3 regions of the Pseudomonas vesperimontis genome follow, and region 1 is predicted to be linked to each of the others. Evidence: predicted binding sites of a transcription regulator. Region 1 holds the regulator's gene; each other region holds the start of a gene.

Region 1 (6,242 bases):
TGCCAACTGATCATGCACGCCCAAGGCACCCTTGAAGCTGCTCAAGCCGATTATCTATAGGCTCATCATGCCCCGCAAATTATTCAATGTTGCCCTGATCGCCGGTGTCGCTCTGCTTGTGGCTGCACTCGGCTTTTGGAACCTCAGCCCAGAAAGCTTCAACCAGCAGCCGAATGCTGCCGGGACCGACACGGCCATCGATTTTTACGCCACCAACACCTACACCGTGCAATACCAAGCCGACGGTAAGCTGCACTATGAGCTGACCGCCGACAAGGTCGAGCACCTTAGGGCCAGTGATATCACCCTGATGACCCGCCCAAATATGAACCTGTTTCGCGGCACAGAACTGCCTTGGAAGATCCGCAGCGAGCGTGGTGAGGTATCGTCTGGCGGCACTGAAGTCGAATTGATCGACAGCGTTCGCGTTGATCGCATTGATGCCAAAGGCCGCCCGACTATTCTCACCACCAGCCGCCTGACCATCTTCCCCGAGAAGGAATATGCGCAGACCCAGCAAGCCGTTAGAATCGACGCGGCCAATGGGGTGACCACGGCACAAGGAATGAAAGCGTACTTGAATGACGGCAGGATGCTCCTGCTGTCCAACGTAAGAGGTCTGCATGAGGCTCGTTAATACCCTCCCCCTACTACTCAGCCTCAGCGTCGCACTCGGCAGTGCCAGCGTGTGGGCATTGCCATCCGACCGCGAACAGCCGATCCGTATTCAGGCTGACAGCGCCGAACTCGATGACAAACAAGGCGTGGCAGTGTATCGCGGCGACGTCGTCATCACCCAAGGCAGCATGAAAGTCACCGGCGACACTGTCACCATTACCCAGAATGCTCAGGGCGATGTTGAAGTCTTCACCTCAGTCGGCAGGCCGGCCTACTACGAGCAACAGCCCTCAGCCGATAAACAGATCGTTAAGGCCTATGGCCTGACCATTCAGTACTTTATGGCCAACGAGCGCGTCGTGCTAATTGATCAGGCCAAGGTGATCCAGGAAGGCAACACCTTCGAAGGCGAGAAAATCGTTTATGACACCCAACGCCAAATCGTCAATGCCGGCCGCGCCACTGGCACCAATGTCACCGCGCCACGTCCGCGCATTGATATGGTGATCCAGCCAAAGAACAAACCCGCTGAACAACAGGCGCAGTAAAAATGGCCACATTGAAAGCCCAACACTTGGCCAAAAGCTACAAAGGTCGCCAAGTCGTGCGTGACGTCAGCCTGAGCATCGAGAGCGGGCAGATCGTCGGTTTACTTGGCCCCAACGGCGCCGGTAAAACCACCTGTTTTTACATGATCGTCGGCTTGGTCCAAGCTGATCAGGGTCGGGTGATGATTGATGACCTCGACGTCAGCCATCAACCGATGCATGGCCGCGCGCGCGCCGGTATCGGCTATTTGCCGCAGGAAGCTTCGATTTTCCGCAAGCTCAGCGTGGCTGACAACATCATGGCCATCTTAGAAACCCGCAAAGACCTCGACGGTGCAGCGCGGCGCAAAGAACTCGAAGGCCTGCTGCAGGAATTCCACATCAGTCACATCCGCGACAACCTCGGCATGAGCCTGTCGGGCGGTGAACGTCGCCGGGTGGAAATCGCTCGCGCGCTGGCAACCAACCCCAAGTTTATTTTGCTCGATGAGCCGTTCGCTGGTGTTGATCCGATTTCCGTTGGCGATATCAAACAGATCATCCATCACCTCAAGGCCAAGGGCATCGGTGTGTTGATCACCGACCATAACGTGCGCGAGACTCTGGATATTTGTGAAACAGCTTATATTGTCAGTGATGGCCAGCTGATCGCCGAAGGTAATGCCGAGGCCATCCTCGCCAACCAAATAGTCAAAGAAGTCTACTTGGGGCACGAGTTCAAGCTGTAACTGCAGCTTTTCTCTTTTTGGCCACAGCCAAGGCTAGGCAAACCCCTTAGAGTCAGGCATATAATTTGCTTCCAAGTGGCATTTTTTAAAACGCCCGTAGTGGATTGCGCATAGACGCCGGTAAATAAGGTCTGCAATGAAACCATCGCTCGTCATGAGAATGGGCCAGCAGCTGACGATGACACCGCAGCTGCAACAGGCCATCCGTTTGCTCCAACTGTCGACCTTGGATCTGCAACAAGAGATCCAAGAGGCATTGGAATCTAACCCGATGCTCGAACGCCAAGAAGAAGGCGAGGATTTCGACAATTCGGACCCCATGGCCGATGGCGCAGAAAGCGCCAGCCCCAGCGAACAGCCCGAAGCACCCTATCAAGAAACCAGCTATCAAGAAGCCACCCAGACCGTGGACAACTTGGAAGAAGGCGATTGGGGTGAGCGTATTCCTAACGAGCTACCGGTCGATACCGCGTGGGAAGACATTTACCAAACCAGCGCCAGCAGCTTGCCCAGCAACACCAACGACGATGACGAGTGGGATTTCACCACCCGCACCTCCAGCGGTGAAAGCCTGCAAAGCCACCTGCTCTGGCAGCTAAACCTGGCGCCGATGTCGGACAAAGATCGCTTGATTGGCGTGACCCTGATCGACTGCATCAACCAGCAAGGCTACCTCGAAGAAACCCTGGAAGAAGTGGTCGAGGCCTTCGATCCGGAACTGGACATTGAGCTGGACGAAGTTGAAGCCGTGCTGCACCGCATTCAGCAGTTCGAGCCCACCGGCATCGCCGCGCGCAATCTGGGCGAATGCTTACTCTTGCAACTGCGCCAGCTGCCCACTAGCACCCCGTGGTTAAACGAGGCCCAACGCTTGGCGGGCGACTACCTGGACTTGCTCGGCAGCCGCGACTACAGCCAACTGATGCGCCGCATGAAGCTCAAGGAAGATGAGCTGCGCCAAGTCATAGACTTGATTCAGAGTCTCAATCCGCGCCCCGGCTCGCACATCGAGTCCAGCGAGCCGGAATACGTGGTGCCTGATGTGATCGTGCGTAAACACAACGAGCGCTGGCTGGTGGAGCTAAACCAAGAAGCCATGCCGCGCCTGCGCGTCAATGCCCAGTACGCCGGCTTTGTGAAGCGCGCCGACTCCAGTGCCGATAACACCTTCATGCGTAACCAACTGCAAGAAGCGCGCTGGTTTATCAAAAGCCTGCAAAGCCGCAACGAGACCTTGATGAAGGTGGCGACGCAAATAGTCGAGCACCAACGCGGCTTTCTCGATTACGGCGACGAGGCGATGAAGCCCTTGGTACTGCACGATATCGCGGAGGCGGTGGGCATGCATGAGTCGACGATTTCGCGGGTAACCACGCAGAAATTTATGCACACCCCGCGCGGTATTTATGAGCTGAAATACTTCTTCTCCAGCCATGTCAGCACCTCTGAGGGCGGCGAATGTTCGTCCACAGCTATTCGCGCCATCATCAAAAAATTGGTCGCCGCGGAAAATGCGAAAAAGCCATTGAGTGACAGCAAGATCGCTGGTCTACTGGAAGCACAAGGCATTCAAGTTGCCCGCCGCACGGTCGCCAAATACCGTGAATCCCTCGCAATAGCGCCTTCCAGTGAGCGCAAGCGATTGATTTAGGCAGCCACAAGAAGGAAGACAGCTCATTCTGCGCACAACACCCTACGCCACATATTTTGCTAAGCAGCCATACTGCAACTAAGCAATTAGCGGTGGCTGCGGGCTTGTTCTGACAGCGTCTTCCACGCCACAGTGTTCCGGCGGCAGGTCTATTACCTGCTTCTTACACACGGCAACAAGGAGAAAGCGGTATGCAAGTCAACATCAGTGGACACCAGCTGGATGTGACCGACGCCCTGCGTAACTACATCGGCGAAAAACTCGGCCGATTAGAACGCCACTTCGACAAAATCACCAACGTACAAGTCATCATGGAGGTCGAGAAGCTCAAGCAGAAAATCGAAGCGACCCTGCATATCGCAGGCGGTGAAATCGTCGCCAATGCCGAGCATGACGACATGTACGCCGCCATCGATTTATTGACTGACAAACTCGATCGACAACTCATCAAACACAAGGAAAAACAGCTCGATCGTCAACAGGGTGCTATGGCTCGCTGACGTCGTCTATCTCCTATGATCCGACTTGAAACTATCCTGACCCCCGGTCGTTCCCTCGTGAACGTGCCGGGCGGCAGTAAAAAGCGTGTTCTCGAACAGATTGCCAACCTGGTGGCGCGTGAGCTGCCTGACCTGGATGGCCAAGATATTTTCGAAAGCCTAATTGCCCGCGAGAAACTCGGCTCCACCGGTTTCGGTAACGGCATCGCCATTCCACACTGCCGCCTGCCGGGCTGTACAGCGCCCATCAGCGCGCTGCTGCGCTTAGATGCCGCGGTGGATTTTGACGCCATCGACGGTGCGCCTGTGGACCTACTGTTTGTCCTACTGGTGCCAGAAGCGGCCACGGATGCTCACTTAGAGTTGCTGCGACAAATCGCCAGCATGCTCGACCGCAGTGAGGTACGTGCCAGCCTGCGCCAAGCCGCAAGCAGCGAAGCGCTGTACCAAGTGGTAGTCGACACACAAAACCAACTCAATAGAGCCTGAGCATGCGCCTGATCATCGTCAGCGGTCGCTCCGGCTCCGGCAAGAGCACCGCCCTCAATGTGCTCGAGGATAACGGTTTCTACTGCATTGATAACCTGCCCGCCGGCCTGCTGCCTGAACTCGCTGAACGCGCGCTGGTGCACACCGAACTGCTGCACCCGCAGGTCGCGGTGTCGATTGATGCACGTAACTTACCGAGCCATCTGCAGCGCTTTCCCGAGTTGCTCGCGGAAGTTCGTGCTCGGCATATCAAGTGCGATGTGATCTACCTGGATGCCGACGAAGAAACGCTGCTCAAACGCTTCTCAGAAACCCGCCGGCGCCATCCGCTGACCAACGAAAGCCGCTCGCTGGCTGAGGCCATCGCCGACGAAAGCCTGCTGCTGGGGCCGATCATCGACTTGGCCGACCTGAAGATCGACACCACTCACCTCAATCTGTATCAACTGCGCGACAGCCTCAAGTTACGCCTGCTTAACCAGCCTGAGCCGGGTACTGCATTTTTGCTGGAGTCTTTTGGTTTTAAGCGCGGTATGCCAGTGGATGCTGATTTGGTCTTCGATGTGCGCTGCTTGCCGAACCCCTATTGGAAGCCAGATCTGCGCGATTTCTCGGGCCTCGACCAACCTGTGATTGAATACCTGTCGGCCCAAGCCGATGTCGAAGACATGTACCAAGACATCCTCGCCTACCTGAGCAAATGGTTGCCGCGTTTTGCTGCCAGCAACCGCGCCTATGTCACGGTGGCGATTGGCTGCACGGGCGGCCATCACCGTTCGGTGTACCTGGCCAGCCGTCTGGGTGAAACGCTAAAACCCATCCTAAAAAACGTGCAGATTCGCCACCGCGACCTCAGTTAAGGAATTACCGCGATGCCTGCACGCGAAATCACCATTATCAATAAGCTGGGTTTACACGCCCGCGCAGCCGCCAAGTTTGTTGGCGTCGCTGGGCGCTTTCCTTGCCACGTGAAGGTCGGCCGCAGCCCAGAAACCTTGGTTGATGGCAAAAGTATTATGGCCGTGATGATGCTGGCTGCGGGTAAAGGCACAGCCGTGCACGTGCATACCGAAGGCGAGTTGGAAGACGACGCACTGGCGGCCCTGAGTGACTTGATCAACAACTTCTTCGACGAAGGCGAGTAAAACGCCCACGGCATAAAAAAGGGGCTGTACGCTTAAGCGACAGCCCCTTTTTTATGCCTGTAAATCAGCTACCTGCCACCGTCATGCGCTCAATTAGCACCGAGCCGGTACGTATATTACCGCGCAACTCCACGTCACTGCCCACCGCGACAATCTGTTTGAACATGTCGCGCATGTTGCCGGCGATGGTGACTTCCTGCACCGGGAACTGGATTTCGCCGTTTTCTACCCAGTAACCACCCGCGCCACGCGAATAATCACCGGTGACCATGTTCAGACCTTGGCCCATTAACTCAGTGACCAACAGGCCGCGACCCATGCGCTTGAGCAAGGCTTTTTGGTCTTCATCGCCGTGGCTGACGAACAGGTTATGCACGCCGCCGGAGTTAGCCGTGCTGGGCATACCCAGCTTGCGCCCGGAGTATGTGCCGAGTACGTAAGAGAGTAACTCGCCACGCTCAACAAAAGATTTGGCATAGGTTGCCAAACCATCACCATCGAAAGCGGCACTGCCGAGCGCGCGCGGAATATGCGGGCGTTCACCCAGCGTTAGCCACTCGGGG
Region 2 (6,242 bases), 950 kb from region 1:
GGTGCAGTGGCATTTTGCTGCGCGCTTGCGTTGCGGTGTTTGCCGGTTAAATCAAACACCCCGCATGAGATGAAAGAGGATTCACGCTCTGGCCTCAAGACCTTCGAGCAAGAAACGCGGCGCTATGTAGCGCTCGTAGTGCGCCTCGGACAGCAGAAAGAACTCACGATCAATCGCATCGCGTAACTCAGGCAGGTTCCACTCGCGAAACTCTGGCAGCACCACCACGCCGTAGGCATTTAACTGAGTGATAACACGCGAACCACGGGCAATCAGCTGATAGGCCCAGCAGTAAGGCGACTGCTGCGGCACAAAGCGGATTTTGCGCTGTTCCAACTGGCTGCGCAGGCGATCGGCATCAAACACATCGAGTTTTGCGGCCATAACCTGCACAAGCAACACCTCTAGACGTAGCCAAACGGCGTGTTTTTCTTCGTCGTTATAGCCATTCCAGTTAATCACCTCATGGTGAAAACGTTTACAGCCACGGCAAACCAAATCACCGTAAACCGTGGAGCACAGGCCGACACAAGGAGTTTTAATGCGCTGATTGGACATAGCGGATGCACGAGAGCTTGTGAGGGGCAGCTATCTTAGCCCTTTGTCTAAGGCAGATCACCCCCATATAAGCAGGGCCTTCGGCTTAACTTTAGCAATGCTTTCCAGTAGAATCGACCGGCCTTTTATGGGCAGCAACGTCCGTTGGAAGCTGTTTTCAAAGCGTCACGAGCACAGTCAATCCTGCAGGTTCGATGTGGGTGCTGACTCTTGAGCCACCCTTCAAGTGTCAGCACCGACCCTCATCAAGCCCGTCCTGCCGGCGTAAAACTTTGAAAACAGCTTCTGCAAGAAAACCGCAAAATCTCAGCTAAGCGGCCACCAAAGCCACGAAGCGTAAGGCTCGCTGTTTTCTAGATCGCGTCCCGGACTAGCCGATGGGACCACTGATGAGGGTAATAACTGTGCTTGAAGCCTATCGCAAACATGTAGCAGAGCGTGCCGCTCAGGGTATCGTGCCCCAGCCGCTGAACGCCGAACAAACCGCAGGCCTGATCGAGCTGCTGAAAACCCCACCCGCCGGCGAAGATGCCGTTCTGCTCGACCTGATCACCAACCGCGTGCCGCCGGGCGTCGATGAAGCCGCCTATGTAAAGGCCGGGTTTCTCTCTGCCGTTGCCAAAGGCGAAGCCACCTCCCCGCTGATCAGTGCACAACACGCTGTTGAGCTACTGGGCACCATGCAAGGCGGTTACAACATCGCCACGCTGGTAGAGCTGCTTGATGACAACGCACTGGCTGCCGTGACTGCCGAGCAACTGAAGCACACCCTGCTGATGTTCGACGCCTTCCACGACGTCGCTGAAAAAGCCAAGAACGGTAACGCACACGCTAAAGGTGTCATGCAGTCTTGGGCAGATGGCGAGTGGTTCAAAAACCGTCCAACCCTGGCCGATAAAATCAGCCTGCGCGTCTTCAAAGTCACCGGCGAAACCAACACCGACGACCTGTCCCCAGCACCAGATGCTTGGTCACGCCCGGACATCCCTCTGCACGCCCTGGCCATGCTGAAAATGGCTCGCGACGGCATCGTGCCGGACGAGCAAGGCGTAACCGGCCCGATGAAGCAAATCGAAACCATGCGTGGCGAAGGCTTCCCGATCGCTTACGTAGGTGACGTGGTCGGTACTGGCTCCTCGCGCAAATCCGCCACCAACTCGGTGCTGTGGTTCTTCGGCGACGACATCCCTAACGTGCCGAACAAGCGCGCTGGTGGTTTCTGCTTCGGCAGCAAAATTGCGCCCATTTTCTACAACACCATGGAAGATGCGGGCGCTCTGCCAATCGAATTCGACGTGTCGAACATGCACATGGGCGACGTAATCGACCTGTACCCGCATGCCGGCAAAGTTTGCAAGCACGGCACTGACGAAGTCCTGACCACCTTCGAAATGAAGACGCCAGTTCTGCTTGACGAAGTCCGCGCTGGCGGCCGTATCCCGCTGATCATTGGTCGCGGTCTGACCGAGAAAGCGCGCGCTGAACTGGGTCTTGGCCCAACTGATCTGTTCAAGCTGCCTGAGCCGCCGGCCGCCAGCACCAAGGGCTTCACTCTGGCGCAGAAGATGGTTGGCAAGGCTTGCGGTCTGGCGGAAGGTCAAGGCGTACGCCCTGGCACTTACTGCGAACCGAAGATGACCACCGTCGGCTCCCAGGACACTACTGGCCCGATGACCCGTGACGAGCTGAAAGACCTGGCTTGCCTGGGCTTCTCCGCTGACCTGGTCATGCAGTCGTTCTGCCACACCGCGGCGTACCCAAAGCCAATCGACGTGACCACCCACCACACCCTGCCGGACTTCATCCGCACCCGTGGCGGCGTGTCTTTGCGTCCTGGCGACGGCATCATCCACAGCTGGCTGAACCGCATGCTGTTGCCGGACACTGTCGGCACCGGTGGTGACTCGCACACCCGTTTCCCGATGGGCATTTCGTTCCCAGCCGGTTCCGGCCTGGTCGCGTTCGCTGCAGCCACCGGCGTGATGCCGCTGGACATGCCAGAGTCCATTTTGGTGCGCTTCAAAGGCAAGCTGCAACCAGGCATCACCCTGCGTGACCTGGTACATGCCATCCCTTATGTGGCCATTCAGAAAGGCCTGCTGACTGTCGAGAAAAAAGGCAAGATCAATGCCTTCTCGGGTCGCATCCTCGAGATCGAAGGCTTGGAAGAGCTGACGGTAGAGCAAGCCTTCGAGCTGTCCGACGCCTCTGCCGAGCGTTCGGCTGCTGGCTGCACCATTAAAATGCCAGAAAAGGCGATTGCCGAGTACCTGCGCTCGAACATCACCCTGCTGCGCTGGATGATCAGCGAAGGCTACGGCGATGCGCGCACCATGGAGCGCCGCGCTCAAGCGATGGAAGCGTGGTTGGCTGAGCCTAAGCTGATGACCGCTGACAAAGACGCTGAGTACGCCGAGATCATCGAAATCGATCTGGCCGACATCAACGAGCCGGTTCTCTGCGCACCGAATGACCCGGACGATGCCCGTCTGCTGTCGACCGTTGCCGGCGAAAAGATCGACGAAGTGTTCATCGGTTCGTGCATGACCAACATCGGCCACTTCCGCGCAGCCGGCAAGCTGCTGGAAAAAGTCGAAGGTTCGCTGCCAACCCGCCTGTGGCTCTCGCCGCCGACCAAGATGGACCAGCATCAGCTGACCGAAGAAGGCTACTACGGCATCTACGGCAAAGCTGGCGCACGTTTGGAAATGCCAGGTTGCTCGCTGTGCATGGGTAACCAAGCGCGCGTTGAGCCGAACTCCACCGTGGTATCCACCTCAACCCGTAACTTCCCCAACCGTCTGGGTGATGGCGCCAACGTCTACCTGGCTTCGGCCGAGTTGGCGGCGGTTGCAGCAATCACTGGCAAACTGCCGACTGTTGCGGAGTACATGGTCTACGCGAAAGAAATCGACACCATGGCAGCGGACGTTTACCGCTACCTGAGTTTCGACCAGATCGCCGAGTTCCGTGAAGCGGCTGCGAACGCCAACATCCCGGTCGTTCAAGCCTAACGAAACAACGCATCGCGCTGCACGTGTAAAGAGAAGCCCCGCCTTGTGCGGGGCTTCTCGTTTTTTGACTCACAGGCTCCTCCCAAGCACATGGCATATGCCTTGCTTTGGCTTAAGGCATAGAGTGTTTCCAAAGGCGGAAACGGCTTAAATAGACAATGGTGTCGTTCTGATCGCCGACTAATTTCGGCGCTTGGCACGGCACCTTTTTGCTTTGGGCATAGGGAAAGCACCATGAATGAGCACGACATCAGCCGCCGCGCTGCGCCGGAAAAGCCAGTCCTGAATATCGGCTTTATGGCCCTCACCGACGCAGCCTCCGTTATCGTCGCTGCCACTCAGGGTTTTGCCGAGAAACATGGGCTGACCCTCAACCTGCAACGCCAGGCCTCCTGGGCCACGTTGCGTGACAAATTACTGAGCGGCGAATTGGACGCCGCTCATAGCCTCTACGGGCTGGTCTACGGTGTGCAATTAGGCCTCTGCGGTGCGCCAGCCACTGATATGGCCGTGCTCATGGGCCTTAACCAGAACGGCCAGAGCATTAACCTATCGCCTGCGCTACAAGCTGCCGGCGTGAGCACTGCTAGCGCACTGGCGCAACGCACGCACCAGTCTGGCGCAAAATTAATATTCGCCCAGACCTTCCCCACCGGCACGCACGCTATGTGGCTGAATTACTGGCTGGCCAGTCAAGGCATTCACCCGCTGACAGATGTCGACAGCGTCGTCGTGCCGCCGCCGCAAATGCTTGCCCACCTTAAGGCACGGCGCATCGATGGTTTCTGTGTTGGCGAGCCCTGGAGCGCCCAGGCGGTGGATGAACAAATGGGTTGCACCCTGACCACCAGCCAGGCGATATGGCCCGATCACCCGGAAAAAGTCTTGGCTTGCACCCATCAATTTACCGAGCAGTGCCCTAACAGCGCCCGCGCCTTGATCATGGCGGTGCTGGAAGCCAGTCGGTTTATTGATGAGAGTGAAGAAAACCGTCGCAGTGCGGCTCAACTGCTCAGTGGCAGCGAGTATGTCGACGCGCCGCTCTCGGCTATCCAACCGCGCTTCCTCGGCCAGTACCAAGACGGTCTCGGCCATGCCTGGCAGGACGCACACCCACTACGTTTTCATGCAGGCGGTGAAGTCAATCAGCCCTACCTGTCTGATGGCATGTGGTTTATGACCCAGTTTCGCCGCTGGGGCCTGCTGCGTGAAGACCCGGACTACCTGACCATCGCCCGCCAAGTCCAGCAACTCGACCTCTACCGCCAGGCTGCAGAGTCCCTCGGTATCGCCGTACCAAGCGAGATGCGCAGCAGCCAATTGCTCGGTGGCCAGATTTGGGACGGCAACGATCCGGCCGGCTATGCCCGCAGCTTTGCCCTGCACGCCCTGGTTGATGCGCCGATCGGCGCCCAGCAGGAGAGTCGCTAATATGCTGCGCATACTGCTGATCAATGACACGCCCAAAAAAGTTGGACGCCTCAAAGCGGCACTTATTGAGGCCGGCTTTGAGGTGATTGATGAGTCAGGCCTGACCATCGACTTGCCCGAGCGCGTCGAGGCGGTTCGTCCTGATGTGATTCTGATCGATACCGAATCACCCAGCCGCGATGTGATGGAACAGGTGGTGCTGGTCAGCCGCGACCAGCCGCGCCCAATTGTGATGTTCACCGACGAGCACGACCCAGGCGTTATGCGCCAAGCGATCCAGAGCGGCGTCAGCGCTTATATCGTCGAGGGTATTCACGTCCAACGCCTGCAACCGATCCTTGATGTGGCCATGGCGCGCTTCGAAAGCGACCAGGCACTGCGCGCTCAGTTGCAGGCGCGCGATGCACAGTTAGCCGAACGAAAGCGCATTGAGTTAGCCAAGGGTTTGTTGATGAAGATGAAAAGCTGCGACGAGGAACAGGCCTACACCTTGATGCGCCGTCAAGCCATGAGTCGCCAGCAGAAACTGGCGCACGTCGCTGAACAGATCATCGCCATGCACGACATGCTCGGCAGCTAAAGAGGCTTGCAGGTACCACACGTTCTTGCAGCTGTGTTGCAAAATTTGCCGGCAACTGCTCTAGACAGAGGGCTGGCGCGCCGCTTATCTTCGCCATCTGGCCAGTGCACTGGCCAACGTCGCTCGGACGGTTCCGGGCGCTTACGTTTGCGAGATAGACATGACTGACACACGTGCGCCGCGCCGCTTTGCGCGCATCGATCGACTCCCCCCTTACGTGTTCAACATCACGGCCGAGCTGAAGATGGCCGCGCGTCGCCGCGGCGAAGATATTATCGACTTCAGCATGGGCAACCCCGACGGACCTACGCCGCCTCATATCGTTGAGAAGCTGGTGCAAGTCGCCCAGCGTGAAGACACCCATGGCTACTCCACTTCGCGCGGTATTCCGCGTCTGCGCCGCGCCATTTCTCGCTGGTACAAAGACCGCTACGCGGTCGAGATTGACCCGGAAAGCGAAGCCATTGTCACCATCGGCTCCAAGGAAGGCCTGGCCCACCTGATGCTCGCCACCCTAGACCATGGCGATACGGTGCTGGTACCCAACCCCAGCTACCCGATTCATATATACGGCGCAGTAATCGCCGGGGCGCAGGTGCGTTCAGTTCCACTGATCCCCGGCGTAGACTTCTTCGCCGAGTTGGAGCGGGCGATTCGAG
Region 3 (6,242 bases), 950 kb from region 1:
AAACCGAAAATGATGATCCTCGGTTTCCCCTCCAACCCCACCGCGCAGTGCGTAGAGCTGGATTTTTTCGAGCGCGTAGTGGCCCTGGCCAAACAATATGACGTGCTGGTCATTCACGATCTGGCCTACGCCGACATTGTTTACGACGGCTGGAAAGCCCCGTCGATCATGCAGGTTCCGGGTGCCAAGGACATCGCCGTGGAGTTTTTCACCCTGTCGAAAAGCTACAACATGGCCGGTTGGCGCATCGGCTTTATGGTGGGCAATAAGGAACTGGTCAACGCTCTGGCGCGGATCAAGAGCTACCACGACTACGGCACCTTCACCCCGCTGCAGGTGGCGGCGATTGCTGCCCTCGAAGGTGACCAGCAATGCGTGCGTGATATCGCCGAGCAATACCGGCAGCGGCGCAACGTGCTGGTTAAGGGCCTGCATGAGCTGGGTTGGATGGTCGAAAACCCTAAAGCCTCGATGTACGTCTGGGCCAAGATACCTCAGCAGTACGCCCAGCTTGGCTCATTGGATTTCGCTAAGAAGCTGCTGCTGGAGGCCAAAGTCTGCGTATCGCCCGGTATCGGCTTCGGTGATTACGGCGATGACCATGTGCGTTTTGCCTTGATTGAAAACCAAGACCGTATTCGCCAAGCCCTTCGCGGGATCAAAACCATGTTCCGCGCAGATGGTCTGCTGCCAGCCAACAAGGCCAAGGTCGACAGCGAGTAAGCGTAAAGAGGGCACCGCGAGGTGCTCTCTGACATTTCAGCCGGAGTAATCGAGTACCGTCCACACCCGACTAAGGCCCTCGGTTATCACACAGCCGCTCTGGACCAATTGGTTGCCGCTGTGCAGCGACATCCGATTAGTCATGCCGTCGGCTGCATCGGAGCGTTCACTCAACCATTGCACACGCCCGCAATTAGCCGTTTCCACCACGTAGCTGGCGGCCACGGCCAGGCCTTCGCTGGGCAGTTTGATCATGTCCACCACCGTACCCTGCTCCTCCACGCGCTTACCATCGGCAACCAACACGGCCCACGCCTGGCCGTTTTCAATCACTAGGTAAGAGCCATTGGCGCGAGGTTGATCACGTTGCGGTTGCGCGCAACCGACCAAGAGGCTCGACAGCACAATTGTCATCAGCATCTGTTGCATTGTCAGTGACTCCTTTGCAGTACCTGTCGCCGTCGACTTTGCGGCGCACAGCGGGAGAGATCGAACAGGTATCGGATAAGACTGTGGGCTTACTATTATCGAATACTGTTTATTTGTACAGTATTTTTCGATTACCCTTGGCCATGTCATCCAGCCAACCGTGCAAGCCTGAATACAGGCTCATACAAGGCGTTACCAGGAGTATCCAGATGCTCGACGTACTGCAGTTGAAACACAGCGTAAACCGCATGCCCCTGGAAAAAGTCCGGGTCACCGTCAATGAATTACAGCTTGAAGGCATCGTCACCGAGGGCAAAACGCCGTTTAACCGGGTGCACTTCAACACCTGCTTTGCGGAGATCGAAGCCTTACTGCAGCGTGCCGGGTATCACCGCCAGCTGGATGTGGTCGGTTACCAGGGCCTGGCCTATGCCATGTTTGACCCCACGCGCTGGGAAGCAGTTGAAGTACTGCGTTGGCTTAAGGAGTTCACCGAAGAAGCGCAGCGCCGACCCGCTGCGCAGTAACGCTGCACCGAGCAATGCGCCCACACAGCAGGTGGATGAAGACGTTAGCGAAATGAGGCGAGGCGAAGCGGCGGCCAGCGAAGCGTTGCCCTCGCGCCTAATCCCAGCGAACCAAAAGCGTTCAAGCAAGCGCTTAGCTGCACGACTATGGTTCGTGATGGTGCCTGAATGGGCTGGCTGGGAAGCGCTGAATAACTGCTCAGTTATTTACTCAATAACTACAAACATAATTAGATATTGATCCTAACATTCTGTATTTAAACAAATTTAATCCGCTATTCGAGAATCTATAGAGGTCTCCTTAGGACCTTATATGCAATAGCACGCGTGGCATCTAACAAAGCTGGCAAGCCCCTTGCTAAGACACTCGTAGACCTTACACCCGTCTTCAGATCGCCAACGGCGGTGATCGGGACGAATAGACAAAGACGTCAAAGGCAACCTGCTCAAGCTGGCAGCGTTGACCGTTGACGTCTTTTTTCGTTTCTGAGACTTGAGGAATCACCATGCGTCATTTCAATACTCGCCGTTCCTTACTGAAAAAAACCTTGGCCGGCTTCAGCTGCGCCGCTGCCCTGTTACTCAACCCGCTAAGCCTGCAGATGAGCCTGGCTGCCGAATTGGAAAAAGACGAACTCAAACTCGGCTTTATTAAGCTAACCGATATGGCACCGCTGGCCATCGCTTACGAAAAGGGCTTCTTCGAAGAAGAAGGCCTCTACGTAACCTTGGAGGCGCAGGCCAACTGGAAGGTGCTACTGGACCGCGTGATCACCGGCGAGCTTGACGGCGCTCACATGCTTGCAGGCCAACCTCTGGGTGCCACCATCGGCTTCGGCACCAAGGCCGACATCGTCACCGCCTTTTCCATGGACCTCAACGGCAACGCCATCACCATGTCCAATGCCGTGTGGGAGGAAATGAAGAAGCATGTGCCGATGGAAAACGGCAAGCCGGTGCACCCAATCAAGGCCGATGTCCTGAAGCCGGTGATTGAGCAGTACAAGGCCAAAGGCAAGCCCTTCAACCTAGGCATGGTCTTCCCGGTTTCCACCCATAACTATGAGCTGCGCTACTGGCTCGCCGCAGGTGGAATCAGCCCTGGTTTCTATGCCCCGGCCAAAGGCGACATTACCGGCACGCTGAATGCCGACGTCCTGCTTTCGGTTACACCACCCCCGCAAATGCCGGCTACCCTCGAAGCTGGCACCATCGATGGTTATAGCGTGGGTGAGCCTTGGAACCAGGCCGCTGTGTTCAAGGGTATCGGCGTGCCGGTAATCACCGACTACGAGATATGGAAGAACAATCCGGAAAAAGTACTGGGCGTTTCCAAAGGCTGGGCCGACGCCAACCCGGAAACCCACAAGCGCCTGATCAAGGCTCTTATCCGCGCCGGCATGTGGCTGGATGAAAATAACAATGCCAACCGCAAAGAAGCCGTAGAAATCCTTTCTCGTCCTGAGTACGTCGGCGCAGATGCCAAGGTAATTGCCAACTCGATGACTGGCACCTTTGAGTATGAAAAAGGTGATGTTCGCGACATACCTGACTTCAACGTGTTCTTCCGCTACAACGCCACCTACCCCTTCTACTCCGACGCCATCTGGTACCTGACGCAGATGCGGCGTTGGGGCCAGATCGGCGAAGTTAAGCCGGATAGCTGGTACTTCGACATTGCCAAGCAGGTGTATCTGCCGGCGGTGTATCGCAGTGCCGCTGATGAGCTGATTGCCGAAGGCAAAGCCAAAGCTGAGGACTTCCCGCCAGCCGCCGAAGAGGGCTTTCGCGCGCCGACCAATGAGTTTATCGATGGCCTGACCTACGATGGACGCAAGCCCAACGCCTACATCAACCAGTTCTCGATTGGTCTGAAAGCCGATACCGAGCTCTAAATTCGCCATTGCCTTAGGGGGCGAACCATTCGCCCCCTCTGTATCGAGTAAACGACAATGAGCAATCCCGCTGCGGCACAACAACCCATTCAAGACAGCCTTAAATCTGCCAAGCGCATAGCCCTTGAACGCTGGTTGCCGAACCTGTTGCTGCCGATAATTGGTGTACTGGTGTTTCTTCTGTTCTGGCAGATTGCTGCCGGCAGTATCAACACCAGCCTCGGCAAGTTCCCCGGCCCAACACAGGTGGCCACTCAGTTCGTTGGCCTGGTTAAGGAGCACCAACGTGAACAGCTAAAGGCCGATGCGTTCTACCAGCGCCAAGAACAACGAAACGCCGATAAGCTTGCAAAAAACCCTGAGGCCGAGGTCAGCATTCGTCCTTATACAGGCAAGCCGACCTTCTTCAAGCAGATACTCACCAGCCTGTACACCGTTATGACAGGCTTCGTTATAGCGTCACTGGTGGCGATTCCGCTGGGGATTGTCTGCGGCCTGAGCAAGCCCATTTATAACGCGATCAACCCGTTGATCCAGATTTTTAAGCCGGTATCACCACTGGCCTGGTTACCCCTGGTGACCATGGTGGTCAGCGCTGTCTATACCAGCAGCGACCCGTTGTTCGCCAAATCCTTCGTCACCTCTGCGGTCACGGTCGCGTTGTGCTGCTTGTGGCCTACGGTGATCAACACCACCGTCGGGGTCGCCAACCTGGACAAAGACTTGCAGAACGTAAGCCGCGTGCTGAGCCTCTCGCCGATGCGCCATGTCCGCCGGATTGTCTTACCGGCCGCTATTCCGATGATATTCACCGGTCTGCGGTTATCGCTCGCCACTGGCTGGATGGTGTTGATCGCGGCGGAAATGCTCGCGCAAAACCCAGGCCTGGGGAAGTTTATCTGGGATGAGTTTCAGAATGGCAGTTCCAACTCACTGGGTCGGATTATGGTCGCGGTGGTTGTCATCGGCCTGATCGGCTTCGTTCTCGATCGCCTTATGCTTATGCTCCAGCGCCGTGTTAGCTGGGACAAAAACGCTGACCTGCGCTAAGCCACACTCAGGAGCCTTACATGAACCATGCACACCTTGAACTAACCGGCGTTGGCATCAGCTTCCCCACCGACAAGGGTCTGTACTGCGCACTGCAGAACGTAAATCTGAAAATCGACAAGGGCGAATTTGTCTCCTTGATCGGCCATTCCGGCTGCGGAAAATCTACTGTATTGAATATTGTTGCGGGCCTTCATCAGGCCACCACGGGTGGCGTGATCCTCGATGGCCGCGAAGTCAATGAACCAGGGCCGGAGCGCGCTGTGGTGTTCCAGAACCACAGCTTGCTGCCTTGGCTAACCTGCTATCAGAACGTCGAATTGGCCGTTCGCCAGGTGTTCCAGGGCAAAAAAACACGCCGTGAAATGCGTGAATGGATTGAGCACAACTTGCACCTGGTGCACATGATGCATGCCAAGGACAAACGCCCCAGCGAAATCTCCGGGGGGATGAAACAACGTATTGGCATCGCTCGCGCCCTGGCCATGCAGCCCAAAGTACTGTTGATGGACGAACCTTTCGGCGCCCTTGATGCACTGACCCGTGCCCATCTGCAGGACTCGCTGATGGAGATTCATGCCGACCTCGGTAATACGGTGATCATGATCACCCACGATGTCGACGAAGCCGTGCTGCTGTCCGACCGCATTGTGATGATGAGCAACGGTCCGGCGGCCGGTGTTGGCGAGATTCTTGAGGTGGCGCTGGAGCGCCCGCGTGAACGCATCGCTTTGGCCCACGATACGCGCTACCACGAGTATCGCGCTGCCGTGCTGGAGTTCCTCTACCAGAAGCAACTGCGCCCGGCCGCCTAAACAGCGCCAAAACTACTCAGCCAGTTGCAGGCCTGGCTGAGCGGTAACTTTGCCTGGTAAGAACAGAGGGAGTGCCGAACAGATACAGTCAGCCCGGCAGCTGTATCGTTCCGTGCCCTAGAGGCAGCTGCAAACTCATAGGGTAAAAACACGGCGTTAATTCGCGCGCTAACTGACATCTCGTGCCACTGTTTGGCCGCGTACAATAGCGCAACCACGTCACACGCCCCTCACGCCCGAACGAGAATCGTCCATGGCCCGCCTGACCCTTGAATTTCCCGAAGACCAGTTCTGCTACGCCACCCACCTGACTGTGCGGGTGACCGATATCAATGCCGCCAACCACCTCGGCAACGATTCGATGATCTCAATGATTTCCGAAGCGCGGGCACGCTTTCTGTTTGAATTTGGCATCGAAGAAACCCAAGAAGGCGGCACTGGCATCATCGTCACCGACCTCGCTACCACTTACCGCGCGGAAGCGCATGCCCGCGATCAATTGCTGTTCGAGGTCGGCGTAATGGATTTCAACCCTTATGGCGGCGATATTACCTTTCGCATCACACGCCCCGCTGACGGCGCGTTAGTGGCCATGGCCAAATCCGGCTTTGTTTTCTTCAACTACACACTGGGCAAGGTGGTGCAAATGCCTGCAGCCTTCAGTGAAAAATTCAACAAGGTCAACTGGCTTAACCCGGCCCAATAAACGCGCACCAATGCAGCGCAGGGCGTCTTCAAAAAGTGCATAACAGCGCGCTCATACTCGGCAACATGCGCTGTGTCCCGCTTAACTCGGCACATCA

What was found. Region 1 encodes sigma-54, which starts transcription at its own class of promoters, with help from an activator protein. Its sites were predicted from a motif close to ANTGGCATNNANNTTGCTNT; they were not measured.
Region 2: WF513_RS09710 (CmpA/NrtA family ABC transporter substrate-binding protein) is a predicted target of sigma-54. The motif match lies at 3,662-3,681, and genes of this name have one in related genera.
Region 3: WF513_RS09735 (CmpA/NrtA family ABC transporter substrate-binding protein) is a predicted target of sigma-54. The motif match lies at 2,022-2,041, and genes of this name have one in related genera.

What each region holds. Positions count from the first base shown of each region.
Region 1 is NZ_CP149803.1:2,968,883-2,975,124, forward strand. It holds gene WF513_RS14115 (HAD family hydrolase) at 1-60, shown strand, start outside; gene lptC (LPS export ABC transporter periplasmic protein LptC) at 68-637, shown strand; gene lptA (lipopolysaccharide transport periplasmic protein LptA) at 624-1,166, shown strand; gene lptB (LPS export ABC transporter ATP-binding protein) at 1,169-1,894, shown strand; gene WF513_RS14135 (RNA polymerase factor sigma-54) at 2,031-3,545, shown strand; gene raiA (ribosome-associated translation inhibitor RaiA) at 3,737-4,045, shown strand; gene ptsN (PTS IIA-like nitrogen regulatory protein PtsN) at 4,061-4,534, shown strand; gene rapZ (RNase adapter RapZ) at 4,537-5,394, shown strand; gene WF513_RS14155 (HPr family phosphocarrier protein) at 5,407-5,679, shown strand; gene pmbA (metalloprotease PmbA) at 5,744-6,242, opposite strand, start outside.
Region 2 is NZ_CP149803.1:2,016,733-2,022,974, forward strand. It holds gene WF513_RS09700 (DUF1289 domain-containing protein) at 82-558, opposite strand; gene acnB (bifunctional aconitate hydratase 2/2-methylisocitrate dehydratase) at 963-3,572, shown strand; gene WF513_RS09710 (CmpA/NrtA family ABC transporter substrate-binding protein) at 3,807-5,003, shown strand; gene WF513_RS09715 (ANTAR domain-containing response regulator) at 5,005-5,583, shown strand; gene alaC (alanine transaminase) at 5,744-6,242, shown strand, end outside.
Region 3 is NZ_CP149803.1:2,022,986-2,029,227, forward strand. It holds gene alaC (alanine transaminase) at 1-723, shown strand, start outside; gene WF513_RS09725 (hypothetical protein) at 760-1,152, opposite strand; gene WF513_RS09730 (transcriptional regulator) at 1,362-1,679, shown strand; gene WF513_RS09735 (CmpA/NrtA family ABC transporter substrate-binding protein) at 2,186-3,574, shown strand; gene WF513_RS09740 (ABC transporter permease) at 3,632-4,624, shown strand; gene WF513_RS09745 (ABC transporter ATP-binding protein) at 4,645-5,439, shown strand; gene WF513_RS09750 (thioesterase family protein) at 5,693-6,145, shown strand.